Regions from separate parts of the Streptomyces sp. NPDC091279 genome, predicted to be linked through region 4. Evidence: riboswitches for the same ligand, from Rfam matches in the RefSeq annotation. Region 4 holds a riboswitch; each other region holds the start of a gene.
What was found. A riboswitch is a leader RNA that binds a small molecule or an ion and turns the genes downstream of it on or off. The one in region 4 is predicted to bind cyclic di-AMP.

Region 1 (3,496 bases), on a different contig from region 4:
CGTTCGGGCCGCCCAGGTAGCGGAAGAGGGGGAGGTCGGACGCCTCGGAGGCGGCGTGCGCGACGGCGAGGGAGACGCCGAGGATGGCGTTGGCGCCGAGCGAGCCCTTGTTGTCGGTGGCGTCCAGGTCGAACATCGCCTGGTCGATCAGCCGCTGTTCGGTGGCGTCGTAGCCGACCAGCTCCGGGCCGATCTGCTCGATGACGGCGAGAACGGCCTTCTCGACGCCCTTGCCCTGGTAGCGGTTGGGGTCGCCGTCCCGCAGCTCGATGGCCTCGAAGGCACCGGTGGAGGCGCCGGACGGAACGGCGGCACGACCCGTGCTGCCGTCGTCGAGGCCGACCTCGACCTCGACCGTGGGGTTGCCTCGGGAGTCCAGGATTTCCCGGGCTACGACGACGTCGATGGACGGCACGAGCATCTCCTTCTTGGGATCTGAACGCGGTGCGCGGCACCGCGGTGGGTTCTGCGAGACCGAGCCTAACCGGCTCGGGGCGATCGGCCAGCCCGGTGGTCACCCCGGGAACGGAACCGAGAGCAAAATGTTTCTGAACGGAACAAAGAACGCGGCGTAAAAAGCCCCGCCCCGGTGCGTACGGGGGAACACGCACCGGGGCGGGGGGCTCGTGGGGGACGGGGGATGACCCTCACGAGGTCTTCATGGTGAGGTCCACGGATATGAGGGCCCTGTGGTTCAGCTGCGGTCTGCCTGTCCGTCGGTCCGGAGCGGACACCGGGGCGGATTTCGGGACAGACCCCGGAGCCGGTTCCAGGGCGGGCCTCGGGTGGACCCCGGGGCTGCTACTTGAGGTGCAGCTGCTGGCCCGGGTAGATGAGGTTCGCGTCGTCGAGGATGTCCTTGTTCAGCTCGAAGAGCTTCTTCCAGCCGCCGGTGACCTGGTGCTTCTCGGCGATCGAGCTGAGGGTGTCGCCCGCGGCGACCTTGTACTCGCCGTCGCCCTTCTTGACCTTCTTGCCGGTCGGGGTGGTGACGGTCTTCTTCGCGGCCGGGCGCTCGGCGGACCGGGAGGCGGCCTGCGAGTCGGACGAACGGGAGCTGCTGGAGCTGCTGGAGCTGCCCGAGTTGCTGGAGCTGTTCGAGCTGCTGGAGCCGCCGTCGTAGGTGGCGCCGGACAGGCCGGTGCCGCAGGTCGGCCAGGCACCCTTGCCCTGCGCCGCGAGAACCTTCTCGGCAACGGCTATCTGCTGGGCCTTGGAGGCCTGGTAGGCGCTCGCGGCGTACTGGGTGCCGCCGTACGCGGCCCAGGTGGACGGCGAGAACTGGAGGCCGCCGGAGTAACCGTTGGAGGTGTTGATCGACCAGTTGCCGCCGGACTCGCACTGGGCGACCGTGTCCCACTCGGAGGCGGTGGCGGCGGAGGCGTTGCCGGCCACCATCAGCGGGGCGGCGACGGCCGCGCCGGTGACACCGGCGATGGCGATGGCGCGGGTGGCCTTGGACGGACGACGGTGCTTGCCCTTGCCGGAAAACAGCATGGTTGATCCCCTCACCGACGCCTACGAGGTGAGCTGTCGGGTTCGGGCCGGATGAGTGCCCGGCCGCACCTCCCTGGAGAGGCGCGGCTTAACCCCAAGCCGCTCCGGTCAACTGCCCCGTGCGGCACTTACCTTGGGTCCCCCGCTCCTGCCTTCGGCGCTTGACGCGACGACTGTTCCCGGACGGCCGCTGGCAGGATTCGGCGTTGCGGCGCCGGGGCTCGTGGTGACGAGCGGTGTTGACCGTAGCCACGGAAACCCGGGAAATTCAAAGACGATCAGGGCTTCTGAGACTCATCCCACACTTTCACCAAACCGGACATTTAGCGGTGAAAGGTTCGCCAACTCCCGCTGTTTCTGACGGCTTTCGTCCCGTTTACGACGGGACTAGGACCCGACCGTGAGCGTCTGACCGGGAACGATGCGACTCGGGTCGGCGCCGATGTCCTTCTTGTTCAGGTCGTAGAGCGCACGCCATCCGCCGTCGAGCCCAAGGGAGTCGGCGATGGTCCCGAGGGTGTCGCCGGCCCGGACGGTGTAGCGGTCGGCGGCAACCGAACGGGTCCCGCTCTCCTCGGCGCTCTGCCCGCGGTGCTTGCCGGTGCCGGAGGCCGTCTTGGTGCCCGCGTCGCTGCCGCTGACGGCGCCGGTGTCGACGAGGCTCCAGGAACCGGCGCCCTGGCGGGAGTTGTCCGACGCGTCGCCGGTCGGGGACTCGGTCGGCGACTCGGTGGGGCTGGCGGGCGCCTTCTTCTCCGGGGAGGAGGCGGACGGCGTACCGGATATCCCCTTGCCGGCCGCGTCACCCTTGTCGCTCTGGTCGCCCTTGTCGTCCACCGAGGTGGAGGGCGAGGGGGAGGTGGCGGAGTCGCTGTCCGACGGGTCGGACGACGACGAGCTGTCCGAGTCGCTCGATCCGTCGCCGGAGGAGTTGGACAGGCCGGTGGAGCCGGAGCCGTCCGATGTGCCGGAGGCGTCGTCACCGAGGCCGGTGTCGATGTCCACCGACCCCGACTCCTGGGTCAGCCCCGAGGTGAGGCCGCAGGTGTGGAACGCGCCGACGCCCTGGTCCGCGAGAACCTTCTCGGCGACGGCGATCTGCTGGTTGCGGCTGGCCAGGTCGGGGCTGGACGCGAAGTCCAGGCCGCCGTAGGCCTCCCAGTCCTCCTGGGAGAGCTGGAGTCCGCCGTAGGAGCCGTTACCGGTGTTCTGGCTCCAGGAGCCGCCGGTCGCGCACTGGGCCACCTTGTCCCATGTGGTCCCGTCCGCCGCGCTCGCGCCCGAGGCGGCGAGGAGCGGGATGGCGATGGCGGTGCCCGTCACTCCGGCCGCGACGAGCAGGGCCGGGGCCTGACGGGGGCGACGGTGACGACCGTTCCCGGAGAGCATGCGGGTGCCTTTCGCGAGACAGCGGTTGCACGCGGCGCGAGATGCGAGGTGCATGTGCGGGGCACCGCGTTGATCCGTGAACGTATAGGCATACGAATGCCTGTCACAAGTTAATGCCGCGCAGATCACGTGAAGATCACAGACTTGAGGGTGTGTCAGGTTTAAGGTGCGGCTCCTTGGTAACGGGGCTGAACTGCACCGGAAGCGTGCGCAGTCCTCGCATGATGAGACCGCCGCGCCATCGCAGGTCGGCCGGGTCCGCGGCGAGTTCGAGGTCGGGCAGCCTGGTGAGGAGCGTGGCCAGCGCGGTCTGCCCCTCCAGGCGGGCCAACGGGGCGCCGACGCAGTAGTGCAGGCCGTGGCCGTACCCGAGGTGCTGATTGTCACGGCGGGTCAGATCGAGGGTGTCGGGGTCCGTGAACCGCTCCGGGTCACGGTCGGCCGCGGCGAGCACCACCAGGACGGGGTCACCTGCGGCGATCCGCTGCCCGCCGATGGTGAGCGGCTGGGTCGCGAACCGCCAGGTCGCCAGCTCCACGGGGCCGTCGTAGCGCAGGAGTTCCTCCACGCCGGTCTCCAGCAGGTCCCGTTCCCCTCGGGCCAACGCGTC
Region 2 (3,496 bases), on a different contig from region 4:
GAGTGCGTCGAGCGCGCCGATGATCTCCTCGACCGGCACCTCGGGCTGGTCGAAGTGGGTGTAGTAGAGGTCGATGTGGTCGGTGCCCAGGCGGCGCAGGGAGGCGTCGGCGGCGGCCTTGATGTTGGCGGCCGACAGGCCCTTGAAGTCGGGGTGCTGGCTGACCTTCGTCGCGATGACGACGTCGTCACGGTTGCCGCGCGCCGCGATCCACTTGCCGATGATGGTCTCGGACTCGCCGCCGGAGTGGCCCTCGATCCACGCCGAGTACGCGTCGGCGGTGTCGACGAAGTTGCCGCCCGCCGCCGCGTAGGCGTCGAGCACGGCGAAGGAGGTGGCCTCGTCGGCGGTCCAGCCGAAGACGTTGCCGCCGAGGGAGAGGGGGAAGACCGTGAGGTCGGACGGGCCGAGCTTGCGCGGAGAAGTCATGTCCCCCATCAACGCCCCTACAGGAGGCTCCCATTCAACCGCCGTGCCGCCACGCCCCCAAAGATCACCCGCACCCCACCACCGACCTACCGGAGAGGTACGGGCTGACCCGTAGGGGCTGACCCCGTAAGGGCTGATCCGTAGGGGCTGACCCGTAGTACCCGAGGCGTACGGGTCGCCCCGTAGTACCCGAGAACTACGGGTACGGGTACGGGTACGGGTCGGTCCTACGGGGTGAGGCCCTTGCCGCGCAGCCAGGTCATCGGGTCGATGCCCGTGGCCTGGCCGCCGGGGTGGACCTCCAGGTGGAGGTGCGGCCCGGTCACGTTGCCGGTCGCGCCGACGCGTCCGATGACGTCACCGGTGGAGACCTTCTGGCCGACGGTCGCGTTGATCGAGGACTGGTGGCAGAACCACAGCTCGGTGCCGTCGTCCAGGGTCAGGATCGTGCGGTAGCCGTAGGAACCGGCCCAGCCCGCCTCGGTGATCGTGCCGCTGTGGATGGCCTTGATGAGGGTGCCCGTAGGGGCGGCGAAGTCGAGGCCCGTGTGATACCCGGAGGACCACATCGCGCCGGCCTGCCCGAAGGTGCCGGTGATCGTGTACGACGAGGTCGGCAACGTGAACTGCTTGGCCAGCGTGGCCAGACGCGCGGCCTCCGCCTTCTTCGCGGCCTCCGCATCGGCCTTCTTCTTCGCGGCGGCGGCCTTGGCGACGGCCTCCTTCTCCGCCTTGGCGGTGGCGTCGGCGACCTGCTTCGCCACGGCGGCCTGGGCGGCGGCCTGCGCCTTGGTGTCGATCTGGCCCTGCTGGCTCTCGGCCTGCGCCATGATCCGGTCGCGCAGCGCCTCGCCCGCGTCCCGGGTGCCCTGGACGGTCTCCTTCGAGGTCACGCCGACCGAGCTGAGCGCGGTGGCGGAGCCCTGCTCGGGCGTGGCGTCGGAGTCGTCGAACACGGCGCCCACGGAGGAGGGCAGGTCGGGCATCGAGATGGAGACCGGCGGCTTGCCGGTGTTGGCGCTGGCCATGCCGCCCGCGCCCATCGCGGCGATGACGCCGACGCCGAGCACCGTCGAACTGCGGGCGAGTCCCCCGCCGCGCTGCTTGGCGACCCGGTGCCGGCCGCGGACCGGAGCCAGGGATTCCGCGGTGGGGTTCCACTCCTGCCAGGGGCCCTCGTCGGGGCCGGGGCCGCCGAAGCCGAAGCTCTCGCCGGGGTACTGGTCCGGTATGGGCGGGGCCGTCGGAGCAGGCCTGTTGGACGCCACTTAGGCGTACTCCTTCCTTCCTTCTCGCCTACCGGGTTAGCTGACGGGTTCGGAGCAGGAAGGTCTCCTACGCGCGTATACCCGCCGTGCGGACACGACGGAAAAAGCGCGATTCACCCCAAGTTGGTGGTTCCCCGGTTCCCTTACGGGATTCGGCGCGTGCGCACGGAGCCGCCTTGGTGACGGCTGGGACGACCGCGCTGCGTTATCGAACGTTAATAGACCCGGGGCGGTGATTCCAAGCTGTTCCCCTTGATCATTAACGTTTTCGACACGGACGTACGGCCCATGAGCGCCAAAAAACGGGCGAGTTGACCTCCCTGCCCAAACATCACGTGCGCTGACCGTTTGTCACTTGTTATGCGGAGGGAGTTCGCCCGCTCACATCGGGTGACCACGCGGGTGGTGCCTCTCAAGGACGGCGAACGGCGAGCAGCGCCATGTCGTCCGCCGTGCCGCCCCCGGTGTACTGACGCACCTCCTGGGCGAGGGCGCCGAGCAGCAGGCCGGGGTTGTCGAACACCCGCCCGGCGAGCCGTGCCTCGGGGTCGAAGAACTCCCCGTGCGCGTCCCGGGCCTCCGAGAGCCCGTCGGTGTACAGGAGCAGGGTCGCGCCGCTCGGGAACTCGGCCTCCTCGGCGCGATCGGGCCCACCCCCCAACTCCCCCATCCCGAGCGGTAGGGCATGTTCCGTAGGGGACAGGGCGCGGACGGTGCCGTCGGTCCCGAGCAGCAGCGGCGGCGGGTGGCCCCGGGTGACGATGCGGGCGATGCCGTCGCCGTGCGGGAGTTCGACGAGGACGGCGGTGGTGAACGCCTCGAAGGCGTCCAGCGCGTCCCGCCGGGTGCCTTCCCTGGCGAGGGCCCGCTCCAGCCGTTGCGCCAGCGCTTCGAGGGTGACCTCCTGCTCGGCGGCCTCCCGGAACGCCCCGATCAGCACGGCAACGGCGGCCACCGCGCCCATGCCCTTGCCGCGGACGTCCCCGACGATCAGCCGGACGCCGTGCGGGGTGTCCTGAACGGCGTAGAGGTCGCCGCCGATGGACGCGTCGGCCTGGGCGGCCTCGTAGCGGGCGGCGATGTCGAACCCGCCGATCCGCTCGGCCGGTTCGGGCAGTACGGCACGTTGGGCGGCCTCGGCGATCTCGCGCTGGGAGGCGAGCTGGGCGTCGCTGCGGCGCACGAGGACGTTAATGAGGACGGCGAGGACGACCACCGTCGCCACGGTCGCCAGTTCCGTCAGGGAGTCGGCGTGCAGGACGACGCCGAGCCGCAGATGGATGACGAACACGGCGAGGACGGAGGCGAGGCCGGTCAGGACCGTGCCTCGGCGGCTGTAGAGGGGGGCGGCGACCAGGGGCGCGGCGGCGAAGAGCGGGGACGCGGTGAACTGCTGCGGGGTGAAGTAGTCGTAGACGAACCCGACGGCGATCAGCAGGAGGGGGAGGAGGCGGGCGAAGCGACGCGCGAAGGAGATCCGCCGTCCCTCGCCCGCCGGGCCCCTCTGGTCACCAGGCCCCACTGCTCGTCTCCCACGTGTCCGGTGTACGTCCAGGTTTCCCGCCCGGAACGCGCCCGGCGACCGGGGTGAGCCGACCGGATGAGAAAGCCGGATGGGAAAAAAGGGGGGGCGAGCGCGGACGAGCACTACGGAAGTACTAGGGAAACGGCTCTACGGGATGAGCCCTAGGGGGAACCCGGAGACCCGAAAGAACCGTGCGGCAGAACCGTTCGGCACAGCGGAGAAACGTCGGTACAGGGGAGAAACACCGATGGCCGGAACCCTTATCGGATTCCGG
Region 3 (3,496 bases), 180 kb from region 4:
ACGAGCGCGTACTGGGCGTGGTTGGTGTCCTGGTACTCGTCGACGAGGACGTGCCGGAAACGGCGGCGGTAGTGCTCGGCGACGTCGGGGAAGGCGCGCAGCAGGTTGACCGTCGTCATGATCAGGTCGTCGAAGTCGAGGGCGTTCGCCTCGCGCAGCCGTGACTGGTACATGGCGTAGGCCTGCGCGAGGGTCTTCTCGAAACCGTCGGCGGCCTGCGCGGCGAAGTCCTCCTCGTCGATCAGCTCGTTCTTCAGGTTGGAGATCTTGGCGCTGAACGACTTCGGCGGGTAGCGCTTGGGGTCCAGGTCCAGGTCGCGGCAGACCAGGGCCATCAGGCGCTTGGAGTCGGCGGCGTCGTAGATCGAGAACGACGAGGTGAAGCCGAGCTTCTTGCTCTCCCGGCGCAGGATGCGCACGCACGCGCTGTGGAACGTCATCACCCACATGGCGTTCGCGCGCGGTCCGACGAGCTGCTCGACGCGCTCCTTCATCTCACCGGCGGCCTTGTTGGTGAAGGTGATCGCGAGGATCTGGCCCGGGTGCGCGTTCCGCTCGGCCAGGAGGTAGGCGATGCGGTGGGTGAGCACCCGGGTCTTGCCGGAACCGGCTCCGGCCACGATGAGCAGCGGGGTCCCGGCGTGGACGACGGCCTTCTTCTGGTTGTCGTTCAACCCGTCGACCAGGGCTGCGGCGTCCAGGACCGGACGCGGGGCGCCGTCGCGGTAGTGGGTGTCGCGGTCCGGGGGCGCGTCGAACTTCCCGCCGAACAGGTCGTCCGGAATCGACTCCGGGGCGTGCTCGTCCTCGGGTGGTGGCGGGGGTTCCTCGTCGTGCCCGCGGGGGGTCTGGAGGTTCGCCAGGAAGCTGTCGTCAAAGAGGCTGCTCATCGCTCTCCGAGTCTAGGCGGCCCCACTGACAGCCCGCCCCCGCCCTGAGAACATCCACCGCGCACGGACGTCCGGCCACGCCACCCGCGACCGCCCGTGACCAGGCGTTCACGTGCGGCGACCGACCCCCGCACACCTTCCCGAGGTCACGAAAACGTATCGGGCATATCGGCCATCAACCTTCACAGAGGCCACACGAGTTGGCTACCGTTCCGGCAAGGCCGCACGACCCTCTCCGGCGAACGTCGCCGGGCCGCGCGGCCGCCGCCGAGTCCGGGCCGCCGCCGCGCATCCGGAGCCGGGGACCCACACCGATCCCGGGGTGAATCGGTCCGCCCTCCCCTCGCGGGACGGGCACCGTAGGGCAACCCTTCCGAAGCACGCGCCCGAACCCGACAGCCGACTCGGTAGGCGGATATGGGAAGGAGTCGCCACTCTTGGCGTCGCACCGCAAGTCGCGCCCCTCGGGAGCACGCGCAGCAGGCATCCGCACCCCCGCCCTCGCCACGGCCGCCCTGACCTCCGTCGCCCTGCTGTCCCAGACGGCCGACGCCGCCCCCGCCCCCGACGGCAAGCCGAGCCTGGAGGAGGTCGAGAAGAAGGTCGACGACCTGTACCGGCAGGCCGAGTCGGCGACCGAGAAGTACAACGCGGCCAAGGAGCGGACCACCAAGCAGCGCAAGCGCGTCGACACGCTCCTCGACGACGTCGCCCGGCGCACCCAGAAGCTCAACTCCGCGCGGGAGGAGCTGGGTTCCTTCGCCGCGGCCCAGTACCGTTCCGGGGCCTCGACGCCGGACACGGCGACCTTCCTGCTCTCCGACACGCCGCAGGACTACTTCGACCAGACCCAGCTGATGAGCCGTCTGACCTCCCGCCAGAAGGGCGCGGTCGACGACTACGTCACCGAGCAGTCGGCGACCATGAAGAAGCGCCAGGAGGCCACCCGGAGCCTTGAGACGCTCACCGAGACCCAGAGCGACCTGCACACGGCCAAGGCCACCGTGCAGCAGAAACTCTCCGCCGCGCGCGCGATGCTGTCGAAGCTGACCGCCGAGGAGAAGGCGCGGCTCGCGGAGATCGAGCGGAAGAAGCAGGAGGCCGCCGCCGAGAAGGCCGCCGAACTCGCGAAGCAGCAGAAGGCGGAGCAGGCGGCCCGACAGGACACCCCTGACTCGTCGTCCTCGTCATCCTCGTCCGCCTCGTCGTCCCCTTCCGCCTCTTCCTCCTCCTCCGCCTCGGGCGACGCGTACTCCGTCAAGGCGGGGAAAGCGCTTGCGTTCGCCCGCGCGCAGGTCGGCAAGCCGTATGTCTGGGGTGCCACCGGACCCGGCTCCTACGACTGCTCCGGCCTCACGCAGGCCGCCTGGAAGGCCGCGGGCGTCACCCTCCCGCGCACCACCTACGACCAGGTGAACGCCGGAACGACCGTCCCCCTCGCCGACGCCCGCCCCGGTGACCTGATCTTCTTCTACGACGACGTCACCCACGTGGGCCTCTACATCGGCAACGGCATGATGATCCACGCCCCGAAGCCGGGCGCGTACGTCCGCGAGGAGTCCGTCTACTACGGCGGCGAGTCGATCATCCACAGCGTGGTCCGCCCGGCCTGAGCCGACACCGACCCGGCCGCACGCGCGCGTAGGCATCGACGGCACCCGCCGTCGCGGCACGCACGCGTACGGCCGTTTTGGCATATGCCCGGCCCGTGTCCGTGCGCCCGCGCCGCCCTGCGCGACCGTTTCCGCCCGCCCGCGCGTGCCCCGCGACCGCCGCGCCGGGTGCTCCCTAGCATCGGCCCATGTCCGCCCCTCACGGTCCCGCGTCCGGCTCCCTCTCCCCGCGCGCGTGGTGGGCACGCCGTTCGCCGGAGGCCGGGGCCGCCGTGCTGGCGACGGGCATCCTGTCGGTGGGGCTGCGGCTGACGGGGCACGAGGTGCTGTCGCTGATCGCCCTGGTGCTCGCGTGCGGGGCGTGGCTGGTGCTGGCCGCGCGCTTCGTCACGGGGCTGCTGTGGGACCGGGCGCGATGGATGGCGGCGGCCCGGGTGCCGGGGGCCCTGACGGCCGTCGCGGCGACCGCCGTTCTCGGCACCCGCTTCTCCGACCTGGGCCGGCATCTCCTCGCCGACGCGCTGCTGGCGCTGGCCGCCGCCCTGTGGCCGGCGCTGCTGATCGACGTCGTACGGCACTGGCGGCGGCGCGGGATGTCCGGCGGGGTGTTCCTGGCCTGCGTGGCGACGCAGGGGCTCGCCGCGCTGTCCGGCACGCTCGCCGGGGCGCAGACGGCGGCGTGGCTCGCGTACACCGCTCTGGTGCTGTTCTGGGGCGGCCTGGTCCTCTACTGCGTCGCGCTGGCCTGTTTCGACCTACGACAACTGTTCGAGGGCGCCGGTGACCAGTGGGTGGCGGGCGGCGCGCTCGCCATCTCCGCGCTGGCCGGCTCGACCCTGCTCGCCGCCGACGACACACGCCTCCACCTGTGGAACGACGACGATCGCGGCGTCCTGCGCGCGGTCACCGTCGCGCTGCTGGTGCTCGCCGGCGCCTGGTACGTCGTTCTCGCCGTCGCGGAGGCGGTCCGCCCCCGGCCGCGCTACGACGTGC
Region 4 (3,496 bases):
CGTTCTCGCACACCTGGCTGGCCCACCAGACGCGGGACGACTACTGGCGCCACGGCAGCGTCTGCGAGGACTACGGCGCGATCAGGGCCGGGGTGCTGGCGGTGGGCGGCTGGCACGACCCGTACCGCGACACGGTGCTGCGGCTGGCCGAGCAGCTCCCGGCCGACCGGGTGCGCGGCCTGATCGGCCCCTGGTCCCACCAGTACCCGGACCGGGGGCTGCCGCCCGGCCCGGCGATCGGCTTCCTCCAGGAGACGCTGCGCTGGTGGGACCACTGGCTCAAGGGCGCCGACAACGGCGTCATGGCCGAGCCGCTGCTGCGCTCCTATGTGAGCGACTCGCACCCTCCGGCGACCGTGTACGACACGCTGCCCGGACGCTGGGTGGGCGAGCCGTCCTGGCCGTCGCCGCACGTCACGACCGTTCCGCACGCCCTTGAGGGTGCTCCGGTGCTGGTCCGCTCGCCGCAGCACACGGGCGTGGACGCCGGGCGGTTCTTCCCGTTCGGCAACGACGCCGACCTGCCGCCCGACCAGCGCGAGGAGGACGCGCGCTCGGCGTGCTTCGAGTTCGCGGTGGGCGAGGAGACATGGGTGCTCGGGCGGCCCCGGGTACGGCTGCGGCTGGCCTCGCACGCGCCCCGTGGGCAGGTGGTGGCCCGGGTCTGCGACGTCGCTCCGGACGGGTCGTCGACGCTGGTCACGCGGGGTGTGCTGAACCTCTCGGCGCGCCGGGGGCGGGACCTGGCGGTGGCGTGGACGCCGGGGGCGTTCGAGGACGTGGAGTTCGAGCTGAACGGCATCGGGCACGCCTTTCCGCCCGGTCACCGCATCCGGCTCGCCGTGTCGTCCGCGTACTGGCCGTGGATCTGGCCGCAGCCCGGCTCCGAGGCCGGTCTCACCCTGGACCCGGCGGGCAGCTTCCTCGATCTGCCGGTACGCGCGCGTGAGGGCGACTCCGGGATCGTCTTCGAGGAACCGGAGCAGTCGCCTCCGCTCGGCGTGAACTTCCCCGCCACCCTCGACGCGCCGCGCCCCGAGCGCCTGGTCGTGCGGGACGTCGCGGCGGGCCTGTGGCGCCTGGAGGTCGACCCGCGCTACGGCGGCACGCGCGTGTACCCCGACGGCCTGGAGTTCACCGAGGACGCGCTGGAGACGTACACCGTCCAGGAGAACGACCCGCTGTCGGCCCGGACCCGCTCGGACTGGTCGATCCGGCTGCACCGGCCCGAGCTGGGCTGGGACGCCACGGTGCACACCCGTTCGGAGATCACCTGCGACGCCACCGACTTCGTCACGTCCGACGAGGTCGTCTGCACGGAGGGCGGCGAGATGGTCTTCCACCGGACGTGGGAGAAGCGGATTCCACGCACGGCCGGTTGACGCCGAGTTGGGCTCATTGCCCGATTTACCCTGCTTGATGATTCTCGTGACTTGACTCACGCCACGGCGCGCGCGGACACCCGTCCCGCGCGCCGTTGTGTTTCTTGTGCAGAACTTGTGCGCAACGGGAGTTGAAGCGTGGCGACCGCAAAGGATCAAGCGCCCTAAAACGCCCAGACCAAGGTCAACTGTCGTGAAGTGTGAATCCGGCACTTGTTCCGGACATGTGCTCTCGCATACGTTCCCGGCCTGTCGGGTGGACGCCTAATCCTGCCGCCGCCCGTACATCCATTCACCGAGACGACTCACGCACGGCAGGAGCGGGGGAACCAGGTAAGTCGCCGGACCGGGCCATCGCCCGGGACGGCTCGGGGTTAAGCCGCACGGCCCACCGGCCGCGCGACCGGGCAGCTCCCGCCCGAACCCGACAGCTCACCTCGCAGGCGACGGAGAGGAACTTCCCCATGCGCGCAACCGCTCCCCGCCGCTCTCGCATCGCCCGCAAGCTGGCCGTCCTCGGTACCGGGGCCGCCGTGCTCGCCCTCCCGGTCATCGGCGCGACGAGTGCGTCCGCCGCCACGCCGACGGTGGCCACCGCGACCTCGCTGGGCTACTCCAACACCCTCGACGGGTGGATTCGGGCCTCGCTGTCCGTGATGGCAGAAAAGGGCATTCCGGGCACGTACAACGGCATCTACCGCAACGTGATCCGTGAGTCGTCCGGCAACCCGTACGCCATCAACAACTGGGACTCCAACGCTGCGGCCGGGACGCCGTCCAAGGGGCTGCTCCAGGTGATCGACCCGACGTTCGCGGCGTACCACGTGTCCGGGACGTCGTACGACCCGTACGACCCGGTTGCCAACATCACTGCCGCGTGCAACTACGCCGCGCAGCGGTATGGGTCGATCGACAACGTGTACGGGGCGTACTAGACCCTTCGCCCGAGGGGCGGGGGGCTGGGCGCCGGGCCGGTGAGTTGCCGGCTGACGCGCCGTTGTGGCTGGTCGCGCTCGCGCGGCGGAGCCGCACATTGACACAGCCCCGCGCCCCTATAGGGCGCGTTAGGGGAAGAGGCGGTCTAGGACTTGGGATAGGCCGTCTTCCTCGTTGGAGAGGGTTACCTCGTCGGCTACTCGTTTGAGTTCGGGGTGGGCGTTGGCCATGGCTACGCCGTGGGCCGCCCACTCGAACATCGGGATGTCGTTCGGCATGTCACCGAAGGCGATCGTCTCGTGCGGGCCGAGCCCCAGGTGCTCGGCGGCCAGCGCGAGGCCGGTCGCCTTCGTGATGCCGCATGGCTGGAGTTCGACGGTGCCGGGGCCCGACATCGTGACGGTGGCGAGGGAGTCGACGACCGACCTCGCGATCCCCGCCAACTCGTCGTCGGACAGGTCCGGGTGGCGCAGCAGCACCTTGCTGATCGGCTCGCACCACAGGTCGGCGCGGCGCTCGACCCGCACCGCGGGCAACGTCGGGTGCGGCATGCGGTAGCCGGGCTCGATGAGCGTGAGGCCGTTCACGCCGTCCTGGTCCACGGCCGCGTACACCTGGCCGACCTCCGCCTCGATCTTGCCGAGCGCGGTCTCGGCCAACTCCCGGTCCAGCGTGACCGACCACAGCAGCCGGTCCGCGCCGGCGTCGTACACCTGCGCGCCCTGCCCGCACACCGCGAGCCCCCTGCTGTGCAGGTCGTCGAGGAGGGGGCGCACTCTGGGCGCCGGCCGGCCCGTCACGACCAGGTGCCGGGCGCCGGCGGCCGCCACCCGCGTGAGCGAGGCACGGGACCGGTCGGACAGCGTGTCGTCGCCTCGGAGCAACGTGCCGTCCAGGTCGGTGGCGATGAGGGCATATGCGAGGGGTGCGGCCATGATCAGAGAATACGGATCGCACGCCCCACCCACTCAGCTCCGAACCGGACGACCACCGGGTTCCCGCCAGCCCCGTCCGTTCCACGCCAACTCCCCTGTGCCGTTCGGCTCTTCCGCCCCTACAACCCCTACGGGACCTCCCTTACCGGAAGGTTGACGGAACGTCAGCAGCACGCCGCCGCGAGGTGCCCGGCCAGCCTCGGCGACGCGAACTCCGTCCCGCACACGAACCGCATCACCGGC

Region 1: linked by a shared signal. The riboswitch ahead of ACIQOU_RS18165 (transglycosylase family protein) and the one ahead of ACIQOU_RS21360 (transglycosylase SLT domain-containing protein) in region 4 are both predicted to bind cyclic di-AMP.
Region 2: linked by a shared signal. The riboswitch ahead of ACIQOU_RS30480 (M23 family metallopeptidase) and the one ahead of ACIQOU_RS21360 (transglycosylase SLT domain-containing protein) in region 4 are both predicted to bind cyclic di-AMP.
Region 3: linked by a shared signal. The riboswitch ahead of ACIQOU_RS22215 (NlpC/P60 family protein) and the one ahead of ACIQOU_RS21360 (transglycosylase SLT domain-containing protein) in region 4 are both predicted to bind cyclic di-AMP.

What each region holds. Positions count from the first base shown of each region.
Region 1 is NZ_JBIVVA010000006.1:422,081-425,576, reverse strand. It holds gene eno (phosphopyruvate hydratase) at 1-415, opposite strand, end outside; gene ACIQOU_RS18165 (transglycosylase family protein) at 802-1,497, opposite strand; cyclic di-AMP (ydaO/yuaA leader) riboswitch at 1,501-1,667, opposite strand; gene ACIQOU_RS18160 (transglycosylase family protein) at 1,885-2,886, opposite strand; gene ACIQOU_RS18155 (cytochrome P450) at 3,023-3,496, opposite strand, start outside.
Region 2 is NZ_JBIVVA010000013.1:201,337-204,832, reverse strand. It holds gene ACIQOU_RS30485 (aldo/keto reductase) at 1-429, opposite strand, end outside; gene ACIQOU_RS30480 (M23 family metallopeptidase) at 657-1,697, opposite strand; cyclic di-AMP (ydaO/yuaA leader) riboswitch at 1,708-1,865, opposite strand; gene ACIQOU_RS30475 (PP2C family protein-serine/threonine phosphatase) at 2,110-3,219, opposite strand.
Region 3 is NZ_JBIVVA010000008.1:347,698-351,193, reverse strand. It holds gene pcrA (DNA helicase PcrA) at 1-890, opposite strand, end outside; cyclic di-AMP (ydaO/yuaA leader) riboswitch at 1,163-1,319, shown strand; gene ACIQOU_RS22215 (NlpC/P60 family protein) at 1,328-2,503, shown strand; gene ACIQOU_RS22210 (tellurite resistance/C4-dicarboxylate transporter family protein) at 2,692-3,496, shown strand, end outside.
Region 4 is NZ_JBIVVA010000008.1:167,106-170,601, reverse strand. It holds gene ACIQOU_RS21365 (CocE/NonD family hydrolase) at 1-1,382, shown strand, start outside; cyclic di-AMP (ydaO/yuaA leader) riboswitch at 1,666-1,843, shown strand; gene ACIQOU_RS21360 (transglycosylase SLT domain-containing protein) at 1,847-2,317, shown strand; gene ACIQOU_RS21355 (HAD family hydrolase) at 2,447-3,253, opposite strand; gene ACIQOU_RS21350 (NAD(P)-binding domain-containing protein) at 3,418-3,496, opposite strand, start outside.